Regions from separate parts of the Streptomyces incanus genome, predicted to be linked through region 2. Evidence: predicted binding sites of a transcription regulator. Region 2 holds the regulator's gene; the other holds the start of a gene.
The links. The regulator HspR, encoded in region 2, represses chaperone genes until heat shock. The targets are predictions, from matches to a motif close to TTGAGNNNNNNNNNCTCAA.
Positions count from the first base shown of each region.

Region 1: lon (endopeptidase La) is a predicted target of HspR. The motif match lies at 6,903-6,921, and genes of this name have one in related genera.

Region 1 is NZ_JBHSPC010000047.1:97,396-112,678, reverse strand. Features, by position in the region: gene ACFP2V_RS18435 (multifunctional oxoglutarate decarboxylase/oxoglutarate dehydrogenase thiamine pyrophosphate-binding subunit/dihydrolipoyllysine-residue succinyltransferase subunit) at 1-3,740, opposite strand, end outside; gene ACFP2V_RS18430 (HAMP domain-containing sensor histidine kinase) at 4,044-5,156, opposite strand; gene ACFP2V_RS18425 (response regulator transcription factor) at 5,153-5,893, opposite strand; gene ACFP2V_RS18420 (spermine/spermidine synthase domain-containing protein) at 6,017-6,721, opposite strand; gene lon (endopeptidase La) at 6,944-9,397, shown strand; partial or broken gene ACFP2V_RS18410 (GH25 family lysozyme) at 9,491-10,314, opposite strand; gene ACFP2V_RS18405 (MarR family winged helix-turn-helix transcriptional regulator) at 10,538-11,032, shown strand; gene ACFP2V_RS18400 (protein phosphatase 2C domain-containing protein) at 11,422-12,207, opposite strand; partial or broken gene ACFP2V_RS18395 (nitrate- and nitrite sensing domain-containing protein) at 12,638-15,283, shown strand, end outside.
Region 2 is NZ_JBHSPC010000008.1:6,920-22,202, forward strand. Features, by position in the region: gene ACFP2V_RS02175 (helix-turn-helix transcriptional regulator) at 1-326, shown strand, start outside; gene ACFP2V_RS02180 (helix-turn-helix transcriptional regulator) at 336-1,340, shown strand; gene ACFP2V_RS02185 (helix-turn-helix transcriptional regulator) at 1,303-2,343, opposite strand; gene ACFP2V_RS02190 (helix-turn-helix domain-containing protein) at 2,628-3,050, shown strand; gene ACFP2V_RS02195 (hypothetical protein) at 3,121-3,546, shown strand; gene ACFP2V_RS02200 (hypothetical protein) at 3,610-3,876, shown strand; gene ACFP2V_RS02205 (ABC transporter ATP-binding protein) at 3,869-4,786, shown strand; gene ACFP2V_RS02210 (hypothetical protein) at 4,795-5,679, shown strand; gene ACFP2V_RS02215 (DUF418 domain-containing protein) at 5,646-6,857, shown strand; gene ACFP2V_RS02220 (sugar ABC transporter substrate-binding protein) at 7,028-8,134, opposite strand; gene ACFP2V_RS02225 (heat shock protein transcriptional repressor HspR) at 8,715-9,167, opposite strand; gene dnaJ (molecular chaperone DnaJ) at 9,173-10,366, opposite strand; gene grpE (nucleotide exchange factor GrpE) at 10,457-11,128, opposite strand; gene dnaK (molecular chaperone DnaK) at 11,125-12,978, opposite strand; gene ACFP2V_RS02245 ((Fe-S)-binding protein) at 13,585-15,283, shown strand, end outside.

The sequences.
Region 1 (15,283 bases), on a different contig from region 2:
GCCGGCGACGAGCCGTGCGGGCGCGAGATGCGGCGCAGACGCTCGCCGTGCGGGACGTCGGCGCCGACCGCCAGGTCGAGGTGGTCGATCAGGTTGAGCGCGATGAACGGCCAGGCACCCTGGTTCGCCGGCTCCTCCTGGGCCCACAGGTACTTCTCGGCGTTCGGGTACTTCTTGATCTCCGCCTGGAGCTCGGTACCCGGCAGCGGGTACAGGCGCTCGATGCGGAGGATGGCCGTGTCCGTCACGCCGCGCTTCTTCCGCTCGGCCTCGAGGTCGTAGTAGACCTTGCCGGCGCAGAAGACGACCTTCTTGACCGCGGCCGGGTCGACCGAGTCGTCGCCGATGACCGGGCGGAACTGGCCCGTGGTGAACTCCTCCGCCTTCGAGGCCGCGGCCTTCAGGCGCAGCATCGACTTCGGGGTGAAGACGACCAGCGGCTTGTGGTGCGGGTTGTGCACCTGCCACCGCAGGAGGTGGAAGTAGTTCGACGGGAGGGTCGGCATCGCGACCGTCATGTTGTTCTGTGCGCAGAGCTGCAGGAACCGCTCCGGGCGGGCCGAGGAGTGGTCCGGGCCCTGGCCCTCGTAGCCGTGCGGCAGGAGCAGGGTCACCCCGGAGGTCTGGGCCCACTTCTGCTCGGCCGACGAGATGAACTCGTCCACGACCGTCTGCGCGCCGTTGACGAAGTCGCCGAACTGCGCCTCCCACATCACCAGCGCGTCGGGGCGGGCCAGCGAGTAGCCGTACTCGAAGCCCATCGCCGCGTACTCGGAGAGTAGGGAGTTGTAGACGTTGTACCGCGACTGGTCCTCGGAGAGGTACAGCAGCGGCGTGAACTCGTCGCCCGTCTCACGGTCGATGACGACCGCGTGGCGCTGGCCGAAGGTGCCACGCTGCGTGTCCTGGCCGGACAGCCGGACGGGGACACCCTCCAGGAGCAGCGAGCCGACCGCGAGGGTCTCGCCCATGCCCCAGTCGATCGTGCCGTCCTCGACCATCGCCGCCCGGCGCTGCAGCTGCGGCAGCAGACGCGGGTGGATGGTGACGTGGTCGGGGATGTTGACCTGCGACTCGGCGATCCGCTTGACGACCTCCGAGGTGACCGCCGTCTCGACGGCCACCGGGAACTGGGCCTGCGGCTCCGAGGGCTCCGCGGCCGTCGGCTGGGACGCCGCCTCGCGGACCTCGGTGAAGACCTTCTCCAGCTGGCCCTGGTAGTCCTGCAGCGCCTGCTCGGCCTCTTCCAGGGTGATGTCGCCGCGACCGATGAGGGACTCGGTGTACAGCTTGCGCACCGAGCGCTTCTTGTCGATCAGGTCGTACATCAGCGGCTGGGTGAACGCCGGGTTGTCCGACTCGTTGTGACCGCGGCGGCGGTAGCAGATGAGGTCGATCACCACGTCCTTGTTGAACGCCTGGCGGAACTCGAAGGCCAGCCGCGCGACGCGGACCACGGCCTCCGGGTCGTCGCCGTTCACGTGGAAGATCGGGGCCTCGATCATGCGGGCCACGTCCGTCGCGTACATCGACGAGCGCGAGGACTCGGGCGCGGCGGTGAAGCCGACCTGGTTGTTGATGACGACGTGGACGGTGCCGCCGGTGCGGTAGCCGCGCAGCTGCGACATGTTCAGGGTCTCGGCCACCACGCCCTGGCCCGCGAAGGCCGCGTCGCCGTGGATCGCCACCGGCAGGACGGTGAAGTCCGTGCCGCCCTTGTTGATGATGTCCTGCTTGGCGCGCGCGACGCCCTCCAGGACCGGGTCCACCGCCTCCAGGTGGGAGGGGTTGGCGACCAGGGCGACCTTGATCTGATCGCCGTCGAGACCGGTGAAGGTGCCCTCGGCGCCCAGGTGGTACTTCACGTCGCCGGAGCCGTGCATCGACTTCGGGTCGAGGTTGCCCTCGAACTCGCGGAAGATCTGCGCGTACGACTTGCCCACGACGTTGGCCAGCACGTTCAGCCGGCCGCGGTGGGCCATGCCGATGACGACCTCGTCGAGACGGGACTCGGCGGCCGAGTCCAGCACGGCGTCGAGCAGCGGGATGACGGACTCGCCGCCCTCCAGGGAGAAGCGCTTCTGGCCGACGTACTTGGTCTGCAGGAAGGTCTCGAAGGCCTCCGCCGCGTTCAGCCGGCGCAGGATGCGCAGCTGCTCCTCGCGCTCCAGGCTGGAGTGCGAGCGCTCCACCCGGTCCTGGATCCACTTGCGCTGCTTCGGGTCCTGGATGTGCATGAACTCGATGCCGGTGGTGCGGCAGTACGAGTCGCGGAGCACACCGAGGATGTCGCGCAGCTTCATCAGGGTCTTGCCCGAGAAACCGCCGACCGCGAACTCGCGCTCCAGGTCCCACAGGGTGAGCCCGTGCTCGGTGATGTCCAGGTCGGGGTGCTTGCGCTGGCGGTACTCCAGCGGGTCGGTGTCGGCCATGACGTGGCCGCGGACCCGGTAGGAGTGGATCAGCTCGAAGACGCGGGCGGCCTTGGTGACGTCGTCGTCGTGGGACGCGTCGATGTCCTTGAGCCAGCGGACCGGCTCGTAGGGGATGCGCAGCGCCTCGAAGATCTCGTCGTAGAAGCCGTTCTCGCCGAGCAGCAGGTTCGCCACGGCGCGCAGGAACTCGCCGGAGGCGGCCCCCTGGATCACCCGGTGGTCGTAGGTCGACGTGAGCGTCATGACCTTCGAGATGCCGAGCTTGTTGAGGGTGTCCTGGCTGGTGCCCTGGAACTCGGCCGGGTAGTCCATGGAGCCGACGCCCAGGATGACCGACTGGTTCTGCATCAGGCGGGGCACGGAGTGGACGGTGCCCAGGCCGCCGGGGTTGGTCAGCGAGACGGTGACGCCGGTGAAGTCGTTCATCGTCAGCTTGTTGTCGCGGGCGCGACGGACGATGTCCTCGTAGGCCTGCCAGAACTCGAAGAAGTTCAGCGTCTCGGCCTTCTCGATGCCCGCGACGACCAGCTGGCGGTCGCCGTTCGGCTTGACCAGGTCGATGGCGAGGCCGAACTTGATGTGCTCCGGCTTCACCAGGGTGGGCTTGCCGTCCACCTTCGCGTAGTGCCAGTTCATCGACGGCATCGCCTTGATGGCCTGGACCATCGCGTAGCCGATGAGGTGCGTGAAGGAGATCTTCCCGCCGCGGGCACGCTTGAGGTGGTTGTTGATGACGATGCGGTTGTCGAACAGGAGCTTCACCGGGAGCGCGCGCACGGACGTGGCCGTGGGCACCTCCAGGGAGGCGTCCATGTTCTTCGCGACGGCGGCGGACGGGCCGCGCAGCGTCACCTGCTCGATGCCGGGCTTGACCCCGTCGGCGGGCTGCGCCTTGGGGGCCTGGGACTTCGCGGTGGCCGGCTTGGCGGGGGCCGGAGCGGCCTTCGCCGGAGCGGGCACCGGGGCCTTCGCGGCCGGCTGGGCAGCCGGCGGTGCGGCGGCGGGCTGCGGGGCGGCGGGCGCGGGCGTGGCGGCGGGCCGGGCCGGAGTGGCCGGCGCGGCCGTCGTCGTGCCAGCGGTCCCCGTCGCCGCGTTGCTCACCGGAGCCGAGGCCTGGGGGGCGCCCGGCTTGTAGTCGGCGAAGAAGTCCCACCAGGCCCGGTCGACCGAGTTCGGGTCCTGGAGGTACTGCTGGTAGATCTCGTCGACGAGCCATTCGTTGGCACCGAAGGCCGCGGCAGGGTTCTTGCCCGCGTGATCGGTGTCGGTCGAGATGCTCGAGTTACTGGGGGACTGTGGCGACACGGCGTCAACCGCCCTCTTCCGCTTCACAAGATGATGGACAGCGGAAATTAAGGCTACGCCTCCTTGACCAAGAAGGTCAGGCCGGGCCCGTTCAACGTCGTGCAAGTCACATCTCGGAGGGTGTTTCGGCGCGGGAAATGGCGGGAAACAACCGTGGTTCCGCGCTGTCGGGGCGCATCGGGAACGGGTCGGTCGCGACCCGGCGCACTCGCTCCACGGGCCTGTGTCCGAATCTGCGCCTGATCACACGTGCCCATCAGCGCGAACGTGTATGGATCTTGCGGCTCCGCTGGGCACCTTACGTCAACCTGACGAGGGAGAGACTCCCGGAAGAGTGATAAGAATTCGGCAGCCCCGCTCGGATTCGGCCACTCCGATCCGCCCGCCGTGGAGATCGACGGCCCAGCGGGCGATCGCCAGGCCGAGACCGGTGCCCCCGTCGCTGCCCGGACCGTGCGGCTGGTTGACGCTGCCGCGGTTGAACCGCTCGAAGACGCGGTGCCACTCGGTCCGCGGAATGCCGGGCCCCTCGTCCAGGATCTCCAGCTGGAGCGAGTCCTGCTGCGGGCCGGGTCGTGCCTTGACCGTCACCCGGCCGTGCGGCGGACTGTGCTTGACCGCGTTGTCGATGAGGTTGGCGACGACCTGGTGGATGCGCTCCGGGTCGACGTACGCGGTGAGCTCCGATGGCGAGACGTCGAGGCTCAGGTGGACGTCCGTGCGCGTGTGGCCGCCGGAACCGGTGGTCATGCCCGCGCGCGCGGAGGCGACCATGTTGGCCTCCTTGAGCACGCCGGAGAGGTACGGCCACACCTCGAACCGCTGCCGCCGCAGCGGGACGACCCCGTTGTCCAGGCGGGACAGGTCGAGGAGCGTCTCCACGAGACGCCCCAACCGCTCGGTCTGCTTCAGCGCGGTGCGCATGGTCTCGGGGTCGGCCTCGGTGACGCCGTCGACGATGTTCTCCAGCACCGCGCGCAGACCCGCGATGGGGGTGCGCAGCTCGTGCGAGACGTTGGCCACCAGCTCCTTGCGCTGATGGTCCTGGGCCTCCAGCTCGTCGGCCATGACATTGATGGTCTGGGCCAGGTCGCCCAGCTCGTCCCGGCGGTTCTCGCGCACCCGGCGGGTGTAGTCGCCGTGCGAGATGGACCGGGCCACCGCGTTCATGTCGTCCAGCGGCGCGGTGAGGGAGTGCGCCACGAACTGAGTGATGAGCAGGGTGGCGATCGTCGAGAAGATCGTGATGAAGCGCAGCTCCGTCTTGGTGTGCACCGCGATCATCGACAGCCCGGTGGTGATCAGCACCGAGACGACGACCAGCGCACCCAGTTTGGTCTTGATGGAGAACGGGCGGACGCCGCCCCAGGAACCGGGATTCCCGGGGCCTCTCCGTGCGGCCGGCCCGTCGCTCATGGCGCCGGCGTCTCCAGGGCGTAGCCCACGCCGTGCACGGTACGGATGCGCTCGGCGCCGATCTTCCGGCGCAGCGCCTTGATGTGGCTGTCGACGGTCCGGGTGCCGGAGGCGTCCGCCCAGTCCCAGACCTCGGCCAGCAGCTGCTCCCGGGAGAGCACCGCGCGGGGCGTGTTCGCCAGGCACACCAGGAGGTCGAACTCGGTGGGCGTCAGATGGACGTCCTCGCCGCGCACCCGCACCCTGCGCTGCGCGTGGTCGAGCTCCAGTTCCCCCAGGCGCAGGATGCCGCTGCGCGGGGTGGAGGCCGCCAGGGCCGCCCGCTCCATGCGGCGCAGCAGCACATGCACGCGTGCCGCGAGTTCCCGCATGGAGAACGGCTTGGTCATGTAGTCGTCGGCGCCGACGCCCAGCCCGACCAGCATGTCGGTCTCGTCGTCGCGCGCGGTCAGCATCATCACCGGCACCGGCCGCTGGGCCTGCACGCGCCGGCAGACCTCCAGACCGTCGAAGCCCGGCAGCATGATGTCGAGGATCAGCAGGTCGGGCTGCCAGGCCTCCGCCGTGTCGACGGCGGACGGACCGTCGCCCGCCGTCTGCACCAGGAATCCCTCGGCACGAAGGCGGGTCGCGATGGCGTCCACGATCGTCGCGTCGTCCTCGACCACCAGGACCCGGCGTTGTGCGCCCGGAGTGGTCGCCGCCGTCCCGTTGTGGGAGGTGTGTGTCTGCTCCATCGCCCGCCCCTGAAGTGTGCTTTCCGGAACCCGTGGGGTGAATCCGTTTCTGCGCATGACTGCGATTGACGCTTGAATGATCCGCGTCCGTGCAGCAGCGTACGGGGAGTCATCGCGGCTTTGCTATCCAGGGCGGACGCCGAGGTGCACGACGTCCGGAACGCCCCGGGCAACGGGGATCTCTTCGGTACGCACCTGTTGGAACCCGGCATTCCGCAAGGTTCCCTCGAAATCCGTGGACGGCTGGGCGGACCACACCGCGAGTACTCCGCCGGGGGTCAACACCCTTGCGCAGTCCCGGAGTCCGGTGGGGGAATAGAGTCCGCCATTGCCCTCGGTGACGGTCCAGTCGGGGCCGTTGTCGATGTCGAGACACAGCGCGTCGAACGTGTCGGACGTCTCATGGACGTACGTCACCAGATCGGCCTCGACGATCTTCGCGCGGGGGTCGGCGAGAGCGCGCTCGGAGAGTTCGGCCAGGGGGCCCGCGCGGTGCCAGTCGATGACGGCGGGTTCGCGCTCCACCACCGTGATGCGGCCCCAGCGGGGTGCGGCGGCGGCGTGCGCGAGGGAGAAGCCGACGCCGAGTCCGCCGATGAGGACGTGCGGGTCCTGCCGCGGACCGTGCCCCGCGTGGGTGTCGGCGGCATCGAGCGCGGCCAGGGCGGCGTCGACCAGCCGGCGCTCCGAGCGGCCGTCGGAGGTGTCCATGAGGAAGCAGCCGTTCGCGATGATCTGCAGCAGGCTGCCGTGCCGACGGAGCACCACCTCCCCGTACGGGCCCTCGCGGCGGTCCAGGACTTCGGGAATGTCGTAGGGGGTGGACATACGTTCATCTTGGCAGCACTCCCCGTACGGCGGGACGCCTCCCGCCGTTCCGGTCGTCCCGAGCGGCGCCCGGCGGTCCCCGGCGGCCCCGGGAGCTCCCCCTCACTCCCCGGCCGTCGGATGATCGCTGAGGGCGAACGCAGAAGGACGCGCCCCGGGAACAATCAAGGACTCAGGAGCATTGAGCCGATGTAGCTCAACTTGACTGCCGAAGGGGAGATCATGGCTGCTGAGTCCACACCGTTCGCCCTGCCCGTGCTGCCGCTCGACGACGAGGTCGTGCTGCCCGGAATGGTGGTCCCACTGGACCTGAGTGATTCCGAGGTGCGCGCCGCGGTGGAGGCCGCCCAGGCCGCCGCCACGTCGGAGCCCGGGAAGCCCAGGGTCCTGCTGGTGCCACGCATCGACGGGACCTACGCCGGCACCGGCGTCCTGGGCACGGTCGAGCAGGTCGGCAGGCTGGCCGACGGCGACCCGGGCGCCCTGATCCGGGGCCGGGACCGGGTGCGGATCGGCGCCGGGACGACCGGGCCGGGTGCCGCGCTGTGGGTGGAGGGCACCCGGGTCGACGAGACCGTGCCGGAGCGTTCCCCGAGTTCTCCACTCCGTTCGGACAAGGGAGACCCCTATCCCGGCCAGGTGGTCGAGCTGGTCACCGAGTACAAGGCGCTCGCCACCGCCTGGCTGCGCAAGCGCGGCGCCTGGCAGGTCGTCGACCGCGTCCAGGCCATCGACGACGTCTCCGCCCTCGCCGACAACTCCGGTTACTCACCGTTCCTGTCCACCGCACAGAAGCTGGCCCTGCTGGAGACCGCCGACCCGGTGGCCCGGCTGAAGCTCGCCACCCAGCAGCTGCGCGACCACCTCGCCGAGCAGGACGTCGCCGAGTCCATCGCCAAGGACGTCCAGGACGGCGTCGACAAACAGCAGCGCGAGTTCCTGCTGCGCCGCCAGCTGGAAGCCGTCCGCAAGGAACTGCGCGAGCTGAACGGCGAACAGGACGGCGAGGAATCCGACGACTACCGGAGCCGCGTCGAGGCCGCCGACCTGCCGGAGAAGGTGCGCGAGGCCGCGCTCAAGGAGGTCGACAAGCTGGAGCGCTCCTCCGACCAGTCCCCCGAGGGATCGTGGATCCGCACCTGGCTCGACACGGTCCTGGAGATGCCGTGGAACGAGCGCACCGAGGACGCGTACGACATCCAGGGCGCCCAGGCCGTGCTCGACGCCGAGCACGCCGGCCTCCAGGACGTGAAGGAGCGCATCACCGAGTACCTGGCGGTGCGCAAGCGGCGCGCCGAGCGCGGGCTCGGGGTCGTCGGCGGCCGCCGCGGCGGTGCCGTGCTCGCCCTCGTCGGCCCGCCCGGCGTCGGCAAGACGAGCCTCGGCGAGTCCGTCGCCCACGCGATGGGCCGCAGGTTCGTCCGGGTCGCCCTCGGCGGCGTCCGCGACGAGGCCGAGATCCGCGGCCACCGGCGTACGTACGTCGGCGCGCTGCCCGGCCGGATCGTGCGGGCCGTCAAGGAGGCCGGGTCGATGAACCCGGTGGTGCTGCTCGACGAGATCGACAAGGTGGGGTCGGACTTCCGGGGCGACCCGTCCGCAGCCCTCCTCGAAGTGCTGGACCCGGCGCAGAACCACACCTTCCGCGACCACTACCTGGAGGTCGAACTGGACCTCTCGGACGTCGTCTTCCTCGCCACCGCCAACGTCCTGGAGGCCATCCCGGAGGCGCTGGCGGACCGGATGGAGATCGTCCGCCTGGACGGCTACACCGAGGACGAGAAGGTCGTCATCGCGCGCGACCACCTGCTCCCGCGCCAGCTGGAGCGCGCCGGGCTCGCCACCGACGAGGTCGCCCTCGACGAGGGCGCGCTGCGCAAGCTGGCCGGCGAGTACACGCGCGAGGCGGGCGTCCGCACCCTGGAGCGGTCCATCGCGCGGCTGCTGCGCAAGGTCGCGGCCCAGCACGAACTGGGCGAGCGGGCGTTGCCGTTCACCGTCAGGGACAGTGATCTGCGCGGTCTGATCGGACGGCCGCACCACGTGCCCGAGTCCGCCCAGGAACCGGCCGAGCGCCGCACCGCCGTCCCCGGTGTCGCCACCGGGCTCGCGGTGACCGGCGCCGGCGGTGACGTCCTCTATGTGGAGGCGTCCCTGGCCGACCCGGAGACGGGCGCCGCCGGACTGACTCTGACCGGCCAGCTGGGCGATGTGATGAAGGAGTCGGCGCAGATCGCGCTGAGCTTCCTGCGGTCCCACGGCGCCGAACTGGAGCTTCCGGTCGGCGACCTGAAGGAGCGGGGCGCGCACATCCACTTCCCGGCGGGCGCGGTGCCCAAGGACGGCCCGAGCGCCGGCGTCACGATGACCACCGCCCTGGCCTCGCTGCTCTCCGGGCGCCTGGTCCGTACGGACGTGGCGATGACCGGTGAGGTCTCGCTGACCGGCCGGGTGCTGCCGATCGGCGGGGTGAAGCAGAAGCTGCTCGCGGCGCACCGGGCGGGAATCACCACCGTGATCATCCCCAAGCGCAACGAGTCCGACCTGGACGACGTCCCCGTCGAGGTGCTGGACGGACTCGACGTCCACGCCGTGACCGACGTCCGCCAGGTCCTGGAGCTGGCGCTCTCGCCGGCGACGAACGGCGCGGCGCCGGAGGTTCCGGTGGCGGTGTGACGGCGTCACCGGATGGGCGGCGGTCAGGATCCCGTGAGGGAGGTCCGGGCCGCCGCCGCGCGGCACCGGGGCCGGGGGCTCGGGCCGGCGACGTCAGCCGACGGCCAGGGCCCGCACCTGGTCGACGGTGCCGCTGAAGAGGTCGTGGTCCCCGACCACCGGGCCGGTGGAGGGGTACTGCCACATCGTGGAGTACGCCCGGCCCGCGGGCAGCTCGCCCACGGTCGCGGCGTACCGGGCGACCCACAGCGGGCTGGTGGTGCCGAACCCGGCGTGGTTCCCGGTGCACTGCTGCCACCAGCTGGTCGCCGTGCAGATCACGGCGTCGCGGCCGGTGCGTGCCCGGTACCGGCCCAGGCAGTCACGGATCCAGCTCGCCATCGCGCTCTGCGACGTGCCGTAACAAACGTCTCCGTAGGGGGTCCACTCGATGTCGAGCACGCCCGGCAGCGTCCCGCCGTCGGGCGACCAGGCGCCGCCGCGGTCGACGAAGTAGTCGGCCCGGGCGGCGCCGCTCGCGCTGTCGGGGGCCGCGAAGTGGTACGCGCCGCGGATCACGCCGGTGCTGTACGCGCCGTTGTACTGCTGCGTGGAGGAGGGGTTGCTGTGCACGTCCCCTCCGTGGCCTTCGCACAGGCCCCCTTGACCCCGTTGCCCCACAGGGCCGGCCAGGCCATGTCGCCCTGGTGGCCGGAGACGTCGACGCCCTCGGTGCGGGTGGCGCGGCGGGTGGGTGTGCCGACGCCGACGCCGTCATGGGCGGCGACGCCCCCGCGCATGTGGGCGGAACCGCGCGGCGGGACGTCGGACGGGCCCCCGGCCGTCCCGGCCGCGGGAGTCGTACAGGGGAGGGAGAGGACCGCCGCGACGGCCGTGAACGCGCGGTGACGGGTGAAACCGGATCTGCGCACGGGCATGCCGGATCTCCGGGGGTACTCGGTGGGGGAACCCAGGGGAAGCAGGAACGCGACGCATATGAACCGCGACGCATATGAACCGCGACGCGGGACAGGCCACGGGCAAGGTGCCGGGGACCAGACGCCGCCGTCGGGCCACGCCTGCGAAATACTTGCGGAGCCCCAGTGGCGTCGCCACTGGGCGGGAACATGGACGACCGGTGAAACCGAGGCAGGGACTGACGTGCACGAAGGCGGAAACAGCGGCGGCGAGGACACCTCGTCCCAGGTGCCCGACAGCGGTGTGGACCAGCCCGGATTTCTCGCCTTGGAACGGGAGTTGACGGTTCTGCTGCGCCGCGCCAGGGCCAGCCAGGGCGAGATGTCCCGCGCGGTCCACTCGGACCTGGAGCCGTCCGCGTACGGGCTGCTCGTCCGTCTGGACGAGTGCGGCAAGCAGCGGGCCACCGAACTCGCCGCCTTCATCGGCGTCGGCAAGGCGACCATGTCGCGCCAGCTGCACGCGCTGGAGGAACTCGGTCTCGTCACCCGCGAACCGGACCCCGCCGACGGCCGCGCCTGGCTGGTCGACCTCACCCTGGAGGGCCGGAGCCGGATGAGCAGGGTCCGCGAGGCCCGCCGCGCGCGCTACGCCCGCGGCCTCGCCGACTGGGACCCCGACGAGGTCACGGAACTCGCGCGGCTGCTGCACCAGCTGAACCAGGGGATGGAGAAGTAGCGGAGCGCGGTTCGCGGTACCCGCTCACCGGAGCGGGCGGTGGTGGGGGGCCTTGCGAGCGTCCGGGGCGGACGGGCGGCCTGTGGGATTGGAGGCGCGGCGGCGCGCCGTCGAGGCGCCGGTCGACACCGGCTCGTTCCGGTACCGCAATGGGGCCTCCTCCACCGGCGGCGTGACCAGGCCGGACGGTGTCGAGTACGTCCCGACGATCCGGGGGCCGGGCTCGGTCACCGACGCCGAGCCGGGCCGAGCCGCCGAGGAAGGCACGGCGCTGCTCGGCTTCGACGAGCCCGACCATCCGGGCCGGGCCCCACGCCCCCCGGACAGGCCCTGGGACTGCGGCCCCGACCGGAGTCCACCGGTCCTGGGCGGCCGGCGGGAAACCGGGCTCAGAACTCCACGTACACGACCGTCGCGTCGTCGTGCGTCTTGCTCCGGCCGAGGATCACCCGGTCCGTGTCCGCCCGCTCCAGGGCCCGGACGCGGTCCACCAGCGTCTGCGGCCCCTCCTTGCGGACGAGGGCGAGACAGTCCGCCCAGTCGCCCTCGCGGAACCTCTCCACCCAGCGGGTGGCCCCGTCCGTCAGCGCGGCCAGGGCGCGCACCTCGGCGCGCGGCAGCGTCCCGGTGACCGCGCGCGCCGCGACCGACGGATCGGCGGACGCGGTGAAGAAGCCGCCCTCCCTGTTGCGCAGGGTGGAGTCCACCAGCGCGTCCGTGGCCAGTGCCGAGCGGGGCAGCCGGGCCAGCCGGTCGTCCAGCAGCGCGGTGACCGTCCCGCCCGGCGACTCGACGAGCAGGGCCGAGTCGGAAAGGACCAGGTACTCGACCGACTCCGGTGACCAGCGCGCCAGCACCACCGTCGCCTGGGGCGTGCGGGGGTGAGAAAGGTCACAGGTTTCCGCGTGTGCCTCGGCGGTACGGGACACGGCCCGGGACAGCAGGTCCGCCAGGGGGACATCCTGGAGGGAAACGGTCAGTTCGGCCAGCGCCCCGCCGAGGCGCGCGGTGAACCAGGGGACCGAATGCCGGCACCCCGTGCCGTCCCGTGGTGGCGTGACCCCGTCCAGCACGACCAGTGAACCGCCCTGCCCGGAGGCCGGAAGCCCGATACTCGCGAAGTCCTCATTGGGGCGGGCCGCGTCACCGGGCTCCGAGACAAGTTCCGTACGCATCCGGCCAGTCTGCACGACCCCTCCACAAGGGCTCCCGAAGGCCCCCACCGTTCGCCCCGTACCGGCCGCCGTGCAGGTCAGGCGCCGCGTTTGGGCGGGATTGCAGCGCTCCGGAAGCGCGTGGCGGCGCATCCTGCCACCGGCCGCCGCAGACGTCCAACCGGCTTGCGGCGATGGGCTGCTGCGGGAGACCGCGCGACTTGCCCCCCAACTCACCTCCGATGTTCACTCCTTCGAGTGGCGGGTCAGGTGATGCGCGTGCGGTGCCCAGGGGCACTGGGAGGGTCGGGGAGCGACGGGGGCGTCTCGCTGCCCGAGCGTGACCGGCCGTCCGCCAGGGCGTACGCCCTCGACACGGGCAGGGCGTAGACGCCTGTTGGCGGAACGTCACCCCGACCCACGGGTACACGAGTCAGGAATGCGAGCACCGGTGCAGAAGACGCGGCCTCGTCGCACAGGCAAGCAGACGCCCCCCGAGGGGGACGCTGAGCAGAAGCCCGCCGTCGGTCGGGGCCGCCCCACCCACGTGCGCAACCGGCTCATCGTGGCCGTCGCGGTCGTGGCCGCGGCGATCGCCGGCGCCGGGGCGCCCTCCCTGCTCACCGCCTCCGGGCAGCTGAGCGACTCCCAGAACCTGGTGACCCGGGCCGAGCAGACCCAGGACGCCCTCGCCCTCGCGCACTCGCTCGCCGACGAACGGGACGACGTCACGTCCTACGTCGCGGCCGGCCGCCCCGAGGCCAAGGCGCCCACCGAGCAGCACAGCACCCGCGTCGACCGGCAGGTCGAGGAACTGCGCGCCGACGCCGGCACCCCGGCCGCGATGCGCGCCGACCTCGACGCCATCGCCGCCCTGCGCCGGGCCGCGCTCACCGGCAAGAGCAGCGCGCTCGAGGCGCACCAGGCGTACTCCACCGCCATCACCCAACTGCACCGGCTCGCCGAGCAGCTCGCGGAGGAGACCCCGCCCCGGGCCGGCTCCGGCTCCTACGCGCTCGCCGACCTGGACACCGCCGTCCAGCAGGCTGCCGCCACCCGCGGGCTGCTGCTCGCCGCGCTCAACGTGCCGAGCACCACCCAGACCGTGATCGACCCCCTGACCGGTCTGCCCGTCACGTCCACCTCCACGTCGGACGCCGACGCCGAGCGGCGCGACGCGCTGACCGCGGCCGCCCTCCAGGCCCGCGTGCGCTCCGACGCCGCGCTCGCCGACTTCCGCGAGACGGCACCCAAGGCCACCCGCGCCTCGTACGACTCCACGGTCACCGGCCCCGAGGTCGACGCCGCCGAGAAGTACCTCAAGGACCTCACCGACGAGCCGACCCTCTCCGACGAGGAACTCGCCACCAGCTCCAAGAAGCTGGCGGCCGCGCTCACCGCCCGCATCGAGGCGATGCGCGGAGTGGAGTCCGCCCTCTTCGACCAGCGCACCAAGGACCTCGCCCAACTGCGCGACGACGACGTCACCGCGCTCGAGATCCGCGTCGCCCTCCTCGGCGCCCTCATCCTGCTCACGGTCGGCGTCGCCACCGCCATGGCCCGCACCCTCACCCGTCCGCTGTCCGTGCTGCGCCGCGGTTCCGCCCGGCTCGCCGGCGCCGAGAACCCCAGCGGCGAGGAACCGGTCGCGTTCACCGGGCGCAACGACGAGTTCGCCCAGGTCGTCCGCTCCGTCAACGCCCTGCACGCGCACGCCGCACAGCTCACCGGGCGGATCGCCACGCTGGAGGCCGACCGCAAGCACCTTGTCGCGCAGCGGCAGCGGATGGCCGACGCCCGCGAGGAGCTGCGCACCCAGGTCACCGAGTCCACCGCCCACCTGGAGCAGCTGCGCAGCAGCATCGGCGGCACCTTCGTCAGTCTGGCGCTGCGCACCCTCGGCCTGGTCGAACGGCAACTCGGCGTCATCGAGAGCCTGGAGGAGCGCGAGGACGACCCGGACCGCCTGGCCACCCTGTTCAAGCTCGACCACTTCGCCACGGTGATGCGCCGGCACAGCGAGAACCTCCTCGTCCTCGCCGGCACCGAACACGTCCAGCACTCGGCGGGCCCGGTGCCGCTCGTCGACGTCGTCCGGGCCGCGGTCAGCGAGATCGAGCGCTACGAGCGGGTCCGCATCGCCGCGCTGCCGCCGCACGCGCACATCGCCGGGTTCGCCGCCGACGACCTCAGCCATCTGCTCGCCGAACTCCTGGAGAACGCCACCTCGTTCTGCCCGCCCGACCTGCCCGTCGAGGTCTCCGGCTGGCTCCTCGAGAGCGGCGAGGTCATGCTCTCCGTACAGGACGAGGGCATCGGCATGACCGGGGAGCGGCTGGAGCGGCTCAACGCCCGCCTGTCCGACTTCGACCCGGAGGCGCCCTACGAGCAGGAGGGCGAGGACGGCCTCGGGCTCGGCCTGTACGTCGTCGCCCGGCTCGCCCAGCGGCACGGGGTACGGGTGCGGCTGCGGGAGCAGAAGCAGGGCGGTGTCGCCGCGGTCGTGGTCCTGCCCATGCCCCTGCTGGCCGCCGCCGCCCCGGGCGCCGTACCGGCCTCCGGTCCCGTCACCGACGGTTCACCCCGTGTCTCCCTGCCCGGCGTGGACGCCGAGGCCAATTCCAACGTCCTGCACGGCCGCACGGAGGGTGGCGACCCGCTGGTCGCCCTGGCGGAACAGGCGGTACGGCGACAGGAGGAGCCCGCGGCGGAGGAGTCCGCCGCGGACGAGCACCTGGACGAGCCCGCCGGGGAGCGGTCCGCGGAGCCCGTGACGGACGACGCCACGGAGCCGGCGCCCTCCCGGGCCACCTCCGAGACCATTTCCGTGACAACCCCTGGGACCGCCTCTGCGACGGCTGACGCGGCCGAAGCCGTCGACGGCACCGCCGAGGGCCTGGACGCGACGCACGAACGGCCCGCCGAGACCACCATGGAGCTGCTGATCCCGGCGCCCGCGCAGGCGGCCGACGAGCAGCCCGTACGGCCCGCCTCGGCCGGGACCGCCACGCCTGCCGGTACCGCCGGGACCCCCGGCGCCGACACCCCGGCCGCCCACCCCGGCCACCCGGTGGACGACGCTCCCGCGGCCGTCGAC
Region 2 (15,283 bases):
ACCGTCAGGTCGCCTTGGAACTGCGCCACCCCGGCCTCGTCCGCTACCTGATCAAGGTCTTCGAGTTCATGTGGACCCGTGCGGTCCCCCTGAGCATGGGTGCCCCGTACGAACCGGCCTCGGACGGCCTCACGGACATCCAGCACTCCATCGCCAAGCTCCTCGTGGAGGGCCACGTCGACGAGGCCATCGCCCGGCGCCTGGGCATGAACGTCCGCACCTGCCGCGCCCACATAGCCAAGCTGGCCTCCGCCCTCGGCAGTGGCAGCCGCGCCCAACTGGGCTACCTTATCGCCCAGTCGGGGATCCTCGAACGGGAGAACTGAGAACCGGGGATGAGCGAGCCACACGTGACGGCCAAGACGCACGACCACGGAGCGGAGGAACTGTGCGGGGCGGGGACGGAGTTGTACGCCCGTTCCCTGCACGAGGGGCACGTCCGTGCGCAGGAGACTCGCACGGCTCCCTGCCTGGTCGATTTCGGGCTGCTCCATCCGGCCGTCGAGGACCCGAACCGCCTGGAGCCCACCGAACCGACCGTCGCCCTTCACCGGATGCTGCGGGCCTGCGAGGCGCGGATCGCGGACGAACGGCGGCGCGAGGAGCGGTTGGCCGAGACATTCCAGCCGCTCATGCGAATCGGCGGGCCCCTCGCGACGGGGACGGACACCCCGGCGATCCGGGTTCTCAGCGGCTCGGAGCGGATCAACAGGGCGCTCTTCGAAGCCCTGTCGGAAGGGACCGGTGAACTCCTGTGCGTCCAGCCGCACAGGAACCACTACAGCTCCGAGCGCGGAGTGGCGGCTCAGGCCCTCGCCCTGGAACGCGACCAGGCCTTCCTCGATCGCGGTGGCCGTATCCGCACCCTGTACCCGCACAGCCAGCGCCACGTGTTGATGGTCATCGCGCGATACGAGCAGTTGAGGGGTGACGCGGAGGCCCGCACTCTCGACGAAGTGACCGACCGTCTCATCATCGTCGACCGGACCGTCGCCTTCGTCCCCTCCGACAGTGACGGCCGCGTCGCGCTGGAGATCCGGCACCCGACGATCGTCAACTACCTGGCCACCGCCTTCGACCGGTTCTGGCGGCTCGCCACGCCGATGTACCCCCAGGCGGTCCGGCAGCCCACGCTGGACGGCGTCACGCCCCGCCAACGCGCCCTCGCCCGCCTCCTCGTCGAAGGGCACACCGACGCCGTCATGGCCGACCGTCTCGGCATGAACGTCCGCACCGCTCGCGTGCACATCGCCAAGCTCGCCACGACCCTGGGCAGCGGGAGCCGGGCTCAGCTCGGTTACCTCATCGGGCAGTCCGGGATCCTCGATCAGGAACCGTGACGGAGGCCGCCGCCGATCGCGGCGGGCCGTCCAGGCCGGCCTGGGCCATTTTGACGCCCAGTTGGGTACGGCTGGCCGCGCCCAGCGTCTCCGACAGGCGGGCGATGTGGGCCCGGCAGGTGCGCACACTGATGCCGAGGCGCTCCGCGATCACCGCATCCTGGTGGCCCTCCGCGAGCAGCGCCGCGATGGACCGCTCCCGGTGCGAGATGCCCTCGATGCCGGTGTCGGGGAGCGGGGCGGCCAGGGGGAGGGCGAGCCGCCACAGCCGCTCGAAGACCGTGCCCAGATACTCCACCAGCGCCGGGTGCCGCAGCTCCAGGGCCATCGAGCGCTCGGCGTTGGCGGGGATGAAGGCGACCGTGCGGTCGAAGAGGATCAGCCGCTCGGTCACCTCGTCCAGGGTGCGTGCCTCCACCGCGTCGCCCATCAGCTCCAGGTACGTGTGCAGTCCCTGGCCGTGCCGGGCCACATGCGTGTAGAGGTCCCGCATCCGCACCCCGCGTCCGCGCAGCGCCGTCGCCCGGTGCAGGCCCTCCGACAGCTCCGCCTCGCGCCGGATGCCGCCGGGCTGGACCGTCAGCACCTCCGTGGTGCACGCCTGCGTCGCCTCGTCCATCGCGGCCTGGATACGGGCCACGCCGTCCAGCACCCGGATCGCCGGGCCCTCCGTGGCCGAGGGGGAGGCGGGCCCCTGGCGGCCGAGGCCGGCGTACCACTCGAAGGCCTCGACGGCCGAACCGACCCGGCGCTGGCTCGCGCTGACCTCGTCGTACATCCCGCGCAGCAGCCGGGTCATGACCTCCTGCGGGGCGGTCGGCACCAGCCAGTCCATGTCGTCGGGATCCGGGTGCAGCAGGGCCAGGTCCAGCAGACAGGGCACCGGCTCCGCGTCCCGGCGCGGCACCCGCCCGCGCCGTACGGCCCGGGAGTACACGCGATCCCCGATGTCGCACAGCCGGTCAGCACCATGCGGATGCTCGTCCGTCCCGCGCCCGGCCATCGCCCGTCCCACCCCCGGTTCAGCCACTTTCCGATGCGCAACTATGCGCGGACACACCCTGCTCCGCAACACGGCTCGGCCGCACATCCGCCCCTTTTCATCACTTTAATCACCGTATATCAATCCCCTCTGCATGCCTCATTGCAACAAGATGAGGGTGGCATCCGGGCACGCATTGATGCGATTGTCGATGATCGCTCAGGGATTCCGTCGGGCGCCTGACGCTGCCGCGACCACGGTGACAGTCGCCGCACCGACGCACCACGGGGAAGGGGAAAACCACTGTGACCAGGTGGGACGCCAACGAGTCGATCGACAAAGCAGGTCTCGCGATTCCTCCCGAGGAGGACAACAGAACGAAGAGCATCGTCGCACCGAGCGACGCCGGGACGACCCAGGATGCGACAAACCGTCTCCGCGTCTCACAGGATTTCGATTTCGATCAGCTGACGGACCGAGAGCGACAGGTCCTCGCACTTCTCGCTGATGGTCCATCCAATCGCGTAATCGCCAGGCGGCTCGGCATAGCGGAACGCACCGTGAAAGCACATCTGACAAGCCTGATGCGAAAACTGGGCATTCAAACGCGACTCGAAGCAGCCTTGCTCTCCAACCTGCACAGCGAAGTCATGCCTCTTGGAGAAGTGCCCGTAAGGGCTATACCCCAAGGTCCAATGGGCAGAGCAGTCTCCCGTACGGCACCTTGATTCCCGTCGGCCGGACAGGCCGGCCGGGCGCCCCACCAGGGGCGCCCCCATGGAATTAAGGGGAGGGACTATGCACAAGAAGACACGCATGATCGCTGCTTCGGTGGTGGCCGCTGTGGCTCTGGGTGTGGCTGCACCCGCAGCCTCGGCCGTTTCTGCTCATCGGACCGTTGCCACTGTCGCGTCGTCGCACAGTGCCGCAGCGTCGTCGGCCACGGTGGAGGTGTACCCCGAGGTCGAGCTCAGCTCCGAGGCCGCGGCCCGTGCGGAGGGCGAGGTGGTCGCGCAGGGCAAGCTCGGCGCGCTCAAGACGCTGCTCAAGAAGAGCAAGCCGCTGTTCAAGGCAGCCGTGGAGGCCGCGAAGAAGGGGAAGGCCGCCTTCGACAGGTGGGTCAACAGCCTTTCGAACCTCAATCCTTTCAAGTGGGCCATCAAGGCGTCGCCGAACTACATCATCACTGAGCTGATCGCCTGGCTGGTCCAACAGGTCATCTGATCGAACGAAGCGGGGTTCCTCCCGGCCTCGGGGAGGAACCCCGCTCCATGAGAGGAAGAACGTATGAAGAAGCCGCTCGGACAGGCAGTCGCGGACAACATGTGGGGAATGGCAGCGTTATTCGTCTGCGCTTCTTTCATTTCGTTTGCTTTCATTCACACCGAGAGCGCGAGAACGGTCGGCTGGGTTCTCTACTACTGCGGCTGGATACCGCCCGTGGGCATGAGTCTCTGGTGTCTGGCACGGCGAGAAAAGCTCGGCATCGGCGCTCTGTTTTCGTTCACCCTGCTCATCGTGTCCGGATGTCTCTTCTGGTTGAACCATGGCTGATCCGGCAGCCCCGTCACCTTTGGCAACCGCCCGGGGCCTGACCAAAAACTTCCGCGGCCGCCGAGTACTTTCCGATGTTTCCCTGCAGTTGTCTCCGCACCGGGTGACCGGATTCCTCGGGGCCAACGGGGCGGGAAAGACCACGGCCATCCGGATGATGCTCGGCCTGTTGCCGGGGGAGGGTGAAACGCTGTTCATGGGGCGCTCCCTCGCGCAGTGGCGCGCTCCGGCCGAGGTGGTCGGCGCAGTTCTCGGCGGCGTCGCCGGACACCCCGAGCACTCGGTGCGGACGCACTTGAGAATGGTGGCCGCCGGCATCGGCGTTCCGGTTGAACGTGGGGACGAGAGCCTGAGCCGGGTCGGCATGCAGGAGGCCGCCGGGCTGCGCCTCGGGCGTCTTTCCCTCGGCATGGGGCAGCGCGTGGCGATCGCACAGGCGCTCCTGGGCGATCCCCGCGTCCTGATCCTCGACGAGCCGACCAACGGACTCGACCCTCACTCCGTGCGTTGGCTGCGTGGCTTCCTCCGGGCCTTCGCCGACGACGGTCGCGCCGTTCTGGTGTCGAGCCATCAGCTGGCCGAGATGGAGCAGTCGGCTGACGATGTCGTCGTCCTCGCGAGAGGCCGAGTCGTCGCCGACACGTCCATGGCAGATCTCTCCAAAATCGCTCACGGGCGAGTCGGCGTGGAGAGCCCCGCGCTGGACAAGTTGACGCACCTGGTCGAGCAGCGGGGCGGGACCCTCGTCGTCACCGGTCCCGGTACCGCCCGCATCACAGGACTGTCGAGATTCCGGGTCGGAGACCTGGCGGCCGAACACTCGGTGCCGTTGCACTGGCTGGACGAGCGGGCGACCTCGTTGGAGGAGTTCTACCTTTCCGTTGCCGATCAGGAATACGAGAGCCGATGAGTTCCCTGGTGACCAACGAGGCGGATACCGCCACCCATGATCGCGCGGTCCCGGTCGTCCCCCTGGCCGGGACCGCGCTCAAACGGGCTGTGAACTTCGAATGGCTGAGGTTGAAGGGCCTGCGCTCAACCTGGGCCGTGCTGGGGTCGCTGACCGTTCTGGCTCTGCTCAACGGCGTGCTGCTCCCGATGGAGGCAGCCGAGTCGGAGAGGGGAGGGCAGCCCTTTGTCGAGGTCGCCCGGCTGGTCGACACACTGCAGTTCAACGCAATCGCCATGCAACTCCCCCTCAGCGCTTGGTTCTTGGTGTTCGTATTCGGAACTGGCCCGATCGCCTCGGAGTTCAGGCACCGGACGGCGCGCACGGCCTGGTTGACGGTGGGCAGCCGTGGTCTGTCGTATGCGGCCAAACTCCTCGTGGGAGCGCTGGGCACGCTGACCGGTTCCACCGTTGCCCTCGGCCTCGGCATCGCCGCAGGCTCGACCGCCCTCACCGTGCGAGGGCTTCCACAGCCCGACTGGCCGGCGGCCTTTGGCCCTCTGCTGAGGTACCTGATCGTCATGACGTTCCTGCCGATACTGGCCGGAGGCCTGGCCTCGCTGGTCCGAAGCCGACTGGTGGCGGTTCTCTCCATCATCCTGTGGCCGCTTCTCCTCGAGCGAATATTCGGCCTGGCCGTCGCATCCGTCACAGGTGCCGACGAGGTCCGGTCCTGGCTCCCGTTCGCAGCCGCCCGGGCGGCGATGAACGGCGCGGAGCAACCGGACGGGTTCACCAGGGCGCTGATCGGCAGTGACCTGGCCCCCCTGACAGGTCTGAGCACATTCTGCTTCTACGCGACCGTTCTCGCGTGCTGTGGATGGCTGGGCTACCGGCGGCGGGCGGCCTCATGAGCCCGAGCACCTCGGTGTCCGCCCGGCGCCTGCCCGGCGTCGACGCACTCCGGGGATTGGCGCTGTTGGGCATCCTCATGGTCAACAGCACGCAGATCATGGATCCCTATGCGTCGGAAGGGGTTCGCGAGCCCGGCGCGGCCTTTGTGGACAGTTTCGCCATGTGGCTGGTGACGGCACTGGCCACCACCAAGTTCTACCTGTTGTTCTCGTTCCTGTTCGGCTACAGCTTCACGCTCCAGATGGCCTCGGCCGACCGGGAGAACGCGAACTTCACACCACGTTTCCTGCGCCGGTCACTGGGCCTGCTGTCGCTGGGCCTGGTGCACGCCGTGCTGTTGTACAACGGCGACATCCTCATGACCTACGGCCTCCTCGGACTGGTCCTCCTGTGCGCCCGGCGGATCACACCGGCCACCGCGGTGAAGACCGCCGCCTGGATCTACGGGATCTTCGGTGTCGTCCTGACGTGTCTGGGCGCACTCGCGGCCTTCGACCCCCATGGGAGCGGCGTCGACCGAGGGAAGATCGCAGAAGCCGTGAGCGCGTACCGCGGCGATGCGGGAACGGTCCTCCAGGCGAATCTGGACCGATTCCCGGATGCCGTCCTCGGTGTCCTCATCATGGCCCCGGGGGTTCTTGCCGCCTTCCTTCTCGGGCTGGCCGCAGGCAAGCGGGCCCTGCTCGCGCGCGACGGCACATCCCGTTCCCAGCTGATCCGGTGCGCCACCGTCGGGCTGCTCATCGGGGGACCGGGAGCGTTCTTCTTCGCCTCCGCCTCGCTGGGGCCGCTCGGTGAGCGATGGCAGTACCTGGGACTTGGCGTGGGCATACTGACGGCTCCCGCCCTGACGTGCGCCTACGCCTGCCTGCTGCTGCTCCTGCTCCGCTCGTCACGGGGAGACGGAATCCGGCAGTGGCTCGCCCCAGCAGGCCGGCTGGCGCTGACGAACTACCTGACGCAGTCCGTGATCCTGACCGTCCTCGCGACCGCGTACGGTTTCTCTCTCTACGGGCGCATGGGCACTGCCGCACTGATGGTGCTCGTGTGCGCCGTGTACGGCCTTCAACTCGCGATCAGCACAGCATGGTCGCGGCGGTTCCGGCACGGCCCCGCCGAGTGGTTGCTCCGGACCGTCACCCTGGCGGGCCCGCCACGAAGACGTGCCGACCGGTGAGGGATCCGCGGGCTCCCGGTGGTGCGGGGTGGCCGAACACCGACGGCCCTCCCGCACCACCGGCCGCAGACCGGTGGTGCGGGAGCCTGCGGAAACAGCGCTGCCGGGGAGCGCGGTGATCCGCGCTCCCCGGCAGGACGTTCCACGGCCCGGCGGCCCGGGCGGGAAGGTTACTTCAGCCCGGCCTTGTCGCACGCCTCCTTGTAGGCGGCCGTGCAGATGTCCGAGAGCTTGTAGATCCCGTCGGCGACGACCGTGTCCGCGATGTTCTCCTTGGTCAGGGCGACCACGGGCACGAGCTTCGCCGGAATGTCCTTGTCGGTGGGGCTGTCGACGCGGTCGCCGGTCAGCGCGTCGAACTGGATGGCCTTGCCCTGGATCCGCGCCACCGCGATCTCCGCGGCGTTGTCCGCCTCGGTCGGGTAGGACTTGTAGACGCTCATGAACTGGTCGCCCAGGAGGATCCGCTGCACGGCGGCGAGTTCGGCGTCCTGGCCGGTGATCGGGGGCATCTCGGTCACCCCGGCGGCCTTCAGCGCCTTGATGACGCCGCTCGCCATGCCGTCGTTGGCGGAGTAGACCGCGGCGATGTTGCCGACGCCGATCGCGGTGATCGCCTCGGCCATGTTGGCCTCGGCGTTCTCCGGCTTCCAGTCCTTGGTGTCGTAGGTCTTGGCGATGGTCACCGCGTCCTGGAGCTCCGAGAGCGCCCCAGCCTTGAACTGCTTGGCGTTCGGGTCGGTCGGCGAGCCGTTCATCATGACGATCTTGCTGGTGACCCCGCCGTCACCGCCGAGCGCCTCCAGCAGGGAGCGGCCCTGGACCTCGCCGACCAGCTCGTTGTCGAAGGAGATGTACGCGTCGATCGGACCCTCGGCCAGCCGGTCGTAGGCGATGACGGGGATGCCCGCGTCCTTGGCCTTCGTCACGTCCTCGGCGATGGCGTGCGCGTCGACCGCGTCCAGCACGATGACGTCGACCTCGTCCTTGATCATCTGCTGCATCTGGCTCGACTGCTTGCCCGCGTCCGCATCGGCGTTGGCGTAGTCGACCTTGCCCTTGTGGCTGGTGAGCTCCTCCACCTTCTTCTTGAAGATGGGGTAGTCGAAATGCTCGTACCTGGTGTTGGCCGTTTCCGGCAGCAGGAGCCCGATGGTGACATCGTTCCCCTTGGTGGGGCTCGCTCCGTCGCTGCTCCCCGTCGCGTTGAGTGCGCCGCAACCGGCGAGCATGACGGACATCGAGGTGACGGCAACCGATATGGCGATACGACGCATGCGAGGGCTCACTTCAGTGCGTTTTGGACGTGGGCACAACATTGCGGCCCATGTGACTGAAAAGCCAACGCTCCAGCGACTACTGGCGTCAAGACCAACTACTTAACGAGATGAACACAGCACCGTGCGCTGAAGTCGTGTGGGCTCGGCGAAAGACTCGCACAGATCACCTACATGCGCACACACGTGCTGCTCACAGCCGTGCGCGGGGCGTACGCGGGGGCGCACGGGGCTTTGACTGACAAGCCGTCAACAGTGCGCGCACAGGCGAGGCCTGGAGGTTCGACGGACCCTCCAGGCCTTCGGGGCACTTCACTTTCGCGTCAAACGGAACGTCCCCGTCAGGCCGGGGCTGTCACACGGGACCACTCTCGTCACAGCGTCACCGCACCGCGCCGACGCTTTCACGCCGGCCGCCGGTGGCCGGATGCCGGTCGTCGATATCCGGCCACCGGTCACCGGATATCGGGCACCGGATGCCGTCGACGGCCAGCGGCTGTCCGGCCCCCGACCGACGGCGCTCAGGCGCGGGCCGTGAGGGCAGCGAGGGCCGCGAGGGCCGTGTGCACCGCGCCGGCCGTCAGTCGGGCTGCTGCTGGCGCTTGGGTCGCCACACCACCAACGCGCTGGTCTGCTGGACCTCCTGGTACGGCACCAGGTCCCGGCGGTACGACGCGTGCACCGCCGCCTCGCGCTGGCGCATGGTCGCCGCCACGCCGTCCAGGGCACCCTCCAGGTCCGCCACCCGGGCCTGGAGCGCGGCGACCTGGTTCTCCAGTTCGATGATGCGCTTGATGCCGGCCAGGTTGATGCCCTCGGTCTGCGACAACTGCTGCACCTGACGGAGCAGCTCGATGTCACGGGCCGAGTAGCGGCGGCCCCGGCCCGCGGTGCGGTCCGGCGAGACGAGCCCCAGACGGTCGTACTGACGCAGCGTCTGCGGGTGCAGCCCGGAGAGCTGGGCTGCCACCGAAATGACGTAGACCGGGGTGTCCTGCGTCAGTTCGTACGGATTGCGTCGACGACCGTCCATCGCCCTCAAGCTCCCTTCGCGGCCTGGAACAGCTCCGCCCGCGGATCCTCATCCGCGGTCGCCTCGCGATACGCCTCCAGTGCGTCACGAGCCTTCCCCGACAGGTCCTTGGGAACACTCACCTCGACGGTGACCAGCAGATCACCGCGCGAGCCGTCCTTGCGGACCGCTCCCTTGCCGCGTGCCCGCATGGTCCGCCCGTTGGGCGTCCCCGGGGGCAGCTTCAGCGTGACCGGCGGACCGCCGAGCGTCGGGACACGGATCTCGCCGCCGAGCGCCGCCTCCGAGTAGGTGACCGGGACGGTGACGGTGAGATTGTCGTCCTTGCGGCCGAACACCGGATGACTGCCGACGTGCACGACCACGTAGAGGTCACCCGCCGGGCCGCCGCGCTCGCCCGGAGCGCCCTTGCCGCGCAGCCGGATCCGCTGGCCGTCGCTGACCCCCGCGGGGATGCGCACCTGCATCGTCCGCGAGGACTTGGCCCGGCCGCTGCCCTTGCAGATGTCGCAGGGGTCCTCCGCGATCAGGCCGCGGCCCTTGCAGTCGGGGCACGGGTCGGTGAGCGAGAAGCCGCCGCCGCTGCCCCGGGCGACCTGTCCGGTGCCGACGCAGGTCGGGCACACGCGCGGTGTGCCGTTCTTGTCGCCGGTGCCCGAGCAGGCCTTGCACGCCTGCTGGGAGGACATCCTCAGCGGGACCGTCGCCCCCTCGATCGCCTCGGTGAAGCTCAGGGTGACCTCGGACTCGATGTCCTGGCCGCGCCGGGGCTGGGTACGCGTGGTGCCCGTGCCGCCGCGGTTGAACAGACCGCCGAAGACGTCGCCGATCCCGCCGCCGAAGCCGCCGGCACCGGCCTGACCGCCGCCCTGACCGCCCTGGCCGCCCCCGAAGAGGTCACCCAGGTCGAAGTTGAACGATCCGGCACCGCCCGCTCCCGGCCCCGCGCGGAAACCGCCGTTGCCGAAGAGCGAGCGGGCCTCGTCGTACTCCTTGCGCTTCTTGGGGTCGCCGAGGACGTCGTTCGCCTCGGAGATCTCCTTGAACCGCTCCTCCGCCTTGGCGTTGCCCTTGTTGGCGTCCGGGTGGTACTCGCGGGCGAGCTTCCGGTACGCCTTCTTGATCTCGGCCTCGGTGGCGTCCTGAGGGACGCCGAGGACCTTGTAGTAGTCCTTCTCGATGAAGTCCTTGGTACTCATCCCCGACGTCCCTCCTCTCCTGCCCTGCCGGCCTTTCCTGACCTGCTCGTCCTGCCCGCCTTCGCCGGCGTGCGGACGCCGGCGAAGGCGTCAGCCCTCCTGAGGGCCACCTGTCTCCTTGTCGTCCGCCGCCGCCTCGGTGCCCTCCTCGGCCTGCTTGCCCGGCTGGGCACCCGGCTGCGGCTCGGCCACCGCCACCCGCGCGGGGCGGATGATGCGCTCGCCGATGCGGTACCCGGGCTGCAGGATCGCCACGCACGTCGTCTCGGTGACGTCCGGGGCGTAGGAGTGCATCAGGGCCTCGTGGATCGTCGGGTCGAAGGGCTCGCCCTCCTTGCCGAACAACTGCAGGCCCATCTTCGCCACGGTCGACTCCAGCGACTCGGCGACGGACTTGAACCCGCCGACCAGCTCGCCGTGCTCCCGCGCGCGGCCGATGTCGTCGAGCACGGGCAGGAGCTCGGTCATGAGGTTCACCGCGGCGACCTCCTTGACCGCGATCCGGTCGCGCTCGACCCGGCGGCGGTAGTTCTGGTACTCGGCCTGGAGCCGCTGGAGGTCCGCGGTGCGCTCACTGAGCGCCGTACGCACCTGGTCCAGCTGGGCCACCAGCCCGGCATCGGGCCCCGAGTCCCCGGCCGGGGCCGCCGCCTCCTCCGCGGAGGGGGTGGCGGCCTTCGGCTCGGCGTCGTCGGCCGGAACGCCTGAGGGGACGTCGGGCTGCTGCGACTGTTCGTCGAAGCCCGGGGTCTCCTCGGTCACGCCGCACCGTCCTTACGTTCGTCGTCCACGATCTCGGCGTCGACCACGTCGTCGTCCGCCTTGGCGTCACCGGCACCCGCACCGGCTCCGGCCCCGCCGCCCGCGGCCTGGGAGGCCTGCGCGTCGGCGTACATGGCCTGGCCCAGCTTCTGGGAGACGGCCGCGACCTTCTCCGTGGCGGTGCGGATCTCGGCGCTGTCGTCGCCCTTCAGCTTCTCCTTCAGCTCGGCGACGGCGCCCTCGACCTCGGTCTTGATCTCGCCGGGGACCTTGTCCTCGTTGTCCGCGAGGAACTTCTCGGTCTGGTAGACGAGCTGCTCGCCCTGGTTGCGGGACTCGGCGGCCTCGCGGCGCTTGTGGTCCTCCTCCGCGTACCGCTCGGCCTCCTCACGCATGCGGTCGACCTCGTCCTTCGGGAGCGAGGAGCCGCCGGTGACGGTCATCTTCTGCTCCTTGCCGGTGCCGAGGTCCTTCGCCGTGACGTGCATGATGCCGTTGGCGTCGATGTCGAAGGAGACCTCGATCTGCGGGACGCCACGCGGCGCCGGCGGCAGACCGGTCAGCTCGAACATGCCGAGCTTCTTGTTGTACGCGGCGATCTCGCGCTCGCCCTGGTAGACCTGGATCTGCACCGACGGCTGGTTGTCCTCGGCCGTCGTGAAGATCTCGGAGCGCTTCGTCGGGATCGTGGTGTTGCGCTCGATCAGCTTGGTCATGATGCCGCCCTTGGTCTCGATACCGAGGGACAGCGGGGTGACGTCGAGCAGCAGGACGTCCTTGACCTCGCCCTTGAGCACACCGGCCTGGAGCGCGGCGCCGATCGAGACGACCTCGTCCGGGTTCACACCCTTGTTGGCCTCCTTGCCGCCGGTCATCTCCTTGACGAGCTCGGCGACGGCGGGCATGCGGGTGGAGCCACCGACGAGAACGACGTGGTCGATCTCGGACAGCGCGATGCCGGCGTCCTTGACGACGTTGTTGAACGGCGTCTTGCAGCGCTCCAGCAGGTCTGCGGTCAGCTGCTGGAACTGGGCGCGGGTCAGCTTCTGGTCGAGGTGCAGGGGACCCTCGGCGGAAGCGGTGATGTAGGGGAGGTTGATCGTGGTCTCGGTGGACGAGGACAGCTCGATCTTGGCCTTCTCGGCGGCCTCACGGAGGCGCTGGAGCGCCATCTTGTCCTTGCCGAGGTCCACGCCGTGGCCGGACTGGAACTGCTTGACCAGGTAGTCGACGACGCGCTGGTCCCAGTCGTCACCACCGAGGTTGTTGTCACCGTTGGTGGCCTTCACCTCGACGACGCCGTCACCGATCTCGAGCAGCGAGACGTCGAACGTACCGCCGCCGAGGTCGAAGACCAGGATGACCTGCTCGTCCTTGTCGAGGCCGTACGCCAGGGCGGCGGCCGTCGGCTCGTTGACGATGCGCAGCACGTTCAGGCCGGCGATCTCGCCGGCCTCCTTGGTCGCCTGGCGCTCCGCGTCGTTGAAGTACGCCGGGACGGTGATGACCGCGTCGGTCACCTTCTCGCCCAGGTACGCCTCGGCGTCCCGCTTCAGCTTCTGGAGCACGAAGGCGCTCATCTGCTGCGGGTTGAAGTCCTTGCCGTCCAGGTTGATCTTCCAGTCGGTGCCCATGTGGCGCTTGACCGACCGGATGGTCCTGTCGACGTTGGTCACGGCCTGACGCTTGGCCACCTCACCGACCAGCACCTCGCCGTTCTTCGCGAAGGCGACGACGGAAGGCGTGGTCCTGGCGCCCTCGGCGTTGGTGATGACGGTGGGCTCGCCGCCCTCCAGAACGCTGACGACGGAGTTAGTCGTGCCCAGGTCGATGCCGACCGCACGTGCCATTTCGATTCCTCCAGCTGACTTGAGTGGAACAGACTCAAGCATGCCTGACGTCCGGCGCCGGGTCAATAGAGCTGAGTCGGCCGGACTCAACTCTTATCCGCTCCTTACGCGCAACCAGGCGCTGACCTGCGGCTCCGCGCGGGGACGAGGCGGGAGTCACCCGCCGGAGGCGGGTCCCCGGCGGCATCGGCGGCGACGTCGCGACCGCCTCGGCGGTCACGCCGGTGACGGCATCGGCGACCACGCGGCGGGGGGCGGCGGGGGCGACGACGGCGCGCGGAAGCCTCGCGCGAAGACCGCCGAGGCGCCGCGCGCAGGTACCCGCGGGCCGCCAGGGCAGTGGTGTCAGGACAGCGGTATACGGATACAAGTGTGCGTCACAGATATAAGTTAGTGGCGTATGCCCCGTTTTGACGATCGTCACGCGGCCGCGCCCGGGGTGCCTCCCAAGGCAAGCCTCAGCGACTCAGATCACCCCGCGCCCGGCTACAGTGCGGCTGGGGTTAGGGGTAGTCTCAAACGGACTGCATAAGTTACTGATTAGTAATGTCGGGAATTCCGTGGCAGGAGCCCCCGACCAAACCCTCGCAGGCCCGAGGAGCCCCCATGCAACTCGCCGCGATCATCGTGTCGCTGGTCCTGACCGTGGTCGGCGTTGCCCTGCTCGCACGCGCGATCGGCCAGTTCGTCCGGTACTTCAAGCTGGGCCAGCCGGTCCCGGCCGGTGCCCGGACCGACAATCCCTACCAGCGCAGCGTGACCCTGGTGCGGGAGTTCCTCGGTCACACGCGCATGAACAGGTGGGGTGTCGTCGGCATCGCCCACTGGTTCGTGGCCGTCGGCTTCCTGACGCTGCCGCCGACCATCGTCACCGCCTACGGCCAGCTGTTCCGGGCCGACTGGACGCTTCCGGTGCTCGGCGGCTTCCTTCCGTACGAGATGTACATCGAGTTCATCGGCTCGATGACGACCCTCGGCATCCTGACGCTGATGGTCATCCGCCTGCTGAGCCTGCCCTCGCGGCCCGGCCGCAAGTCGCGGTTCACGGGCTCGAAGATGGGCCAGGCCTACTTCGTCGAGTACGTCATCCTCATCATCGGCCTCGCCATCTACGTACTGCGCGGCCTCGAGGGCGCGCTGCACCACGTGGACGGCTACGAGGCCGCGTACTTCGCGTCGTACCCGCTGGTCCTGGCCTTCAAGGGCCTGTCCGTCGCGACGCTGCAGACCCTGGTCTACCTCTTCGCGATGATCAAGCTGAGCACCACCATGATCTGGATGATCACGGTGTCGCTCAACACCAACATGGGTGTGGCCTGGCACCGCTTCCTCGCCTTCCCGAACATCTGGTTCAAGCGCGAGGCCGACGGCGACACCGCCCTGGGCGCCCTGCAGCCGATGACCTCGGGCGGCAAGCCGATCGACTTCACCGACCCCGGTGACGACGACGTCTTCGGCGTCTCCCAGGTCGAGCAGTTCTCCTGGAAGGGCCTGCTCGACTTCTCCACCTGCACCGAGTGCGGGCGCTGCCAGTCGCAGTGCCCCGCCTGGAACACCGGCAAGCCGCTCTCCCCCAAGCTGCTGATCATGTCGCTGCGCGACCACGCGCACGCCAAGGCCCCCTACCTGCTGGCCGGCGGCGGCAAGACGACGGAGGGCGAGGAGAAGGCTTCGGCCGAGGCCCTGAAGGACGTGCCCGCCGCCGCGCTGGCCGAGGCCGAGCGCCCGCTGATCGACACCCTCGAAGAGGGCGGCGTCATCGACCCGGACGTCCTGTGGTCCTGCACCACCTGCGGCGCCTGCGTCGAGCAGTGCCCGGTCGACATCGAGCACATCGACCACATCGTCGACATGCGCCGCTACCAGGTGATGATCGAGAGCTCCTTCCCGTCCGAGGCGGGCACGATGCTCAAGAACCTGGAGAAGAAGGGCAACCCCTGGGGGCTGGCCAAGAAGCAGCGCCTTCAGTGGACCAAGGAGGTCGACTTCGAGATCCCGGTCGTCGGCCAGGACATCGAGGACCTGTCCGAGGTCGAGTACCTGTACTGGGTCGGCTGCGCCGGCGCCCTCGAGGACCGCGCCAAGAAGACCACCAAGGCCTTCGCCGAACTGCTGCACATCGCGGGCGTCAAGTTCGCGATCATGGGCGGCGACGAGAAGTGCACCGGCGACTCCGCCCGCCGCCTGGGCAACGAGCCCCTGTTCCAGGAGCTCGGCATGGAGAACGTCATGTCGCTGAACACGGCCTTCGGCGAGGAGACGGACGACGAGGGCAACGTCACCGAGGAGTCGAAGAAGCCCAAGG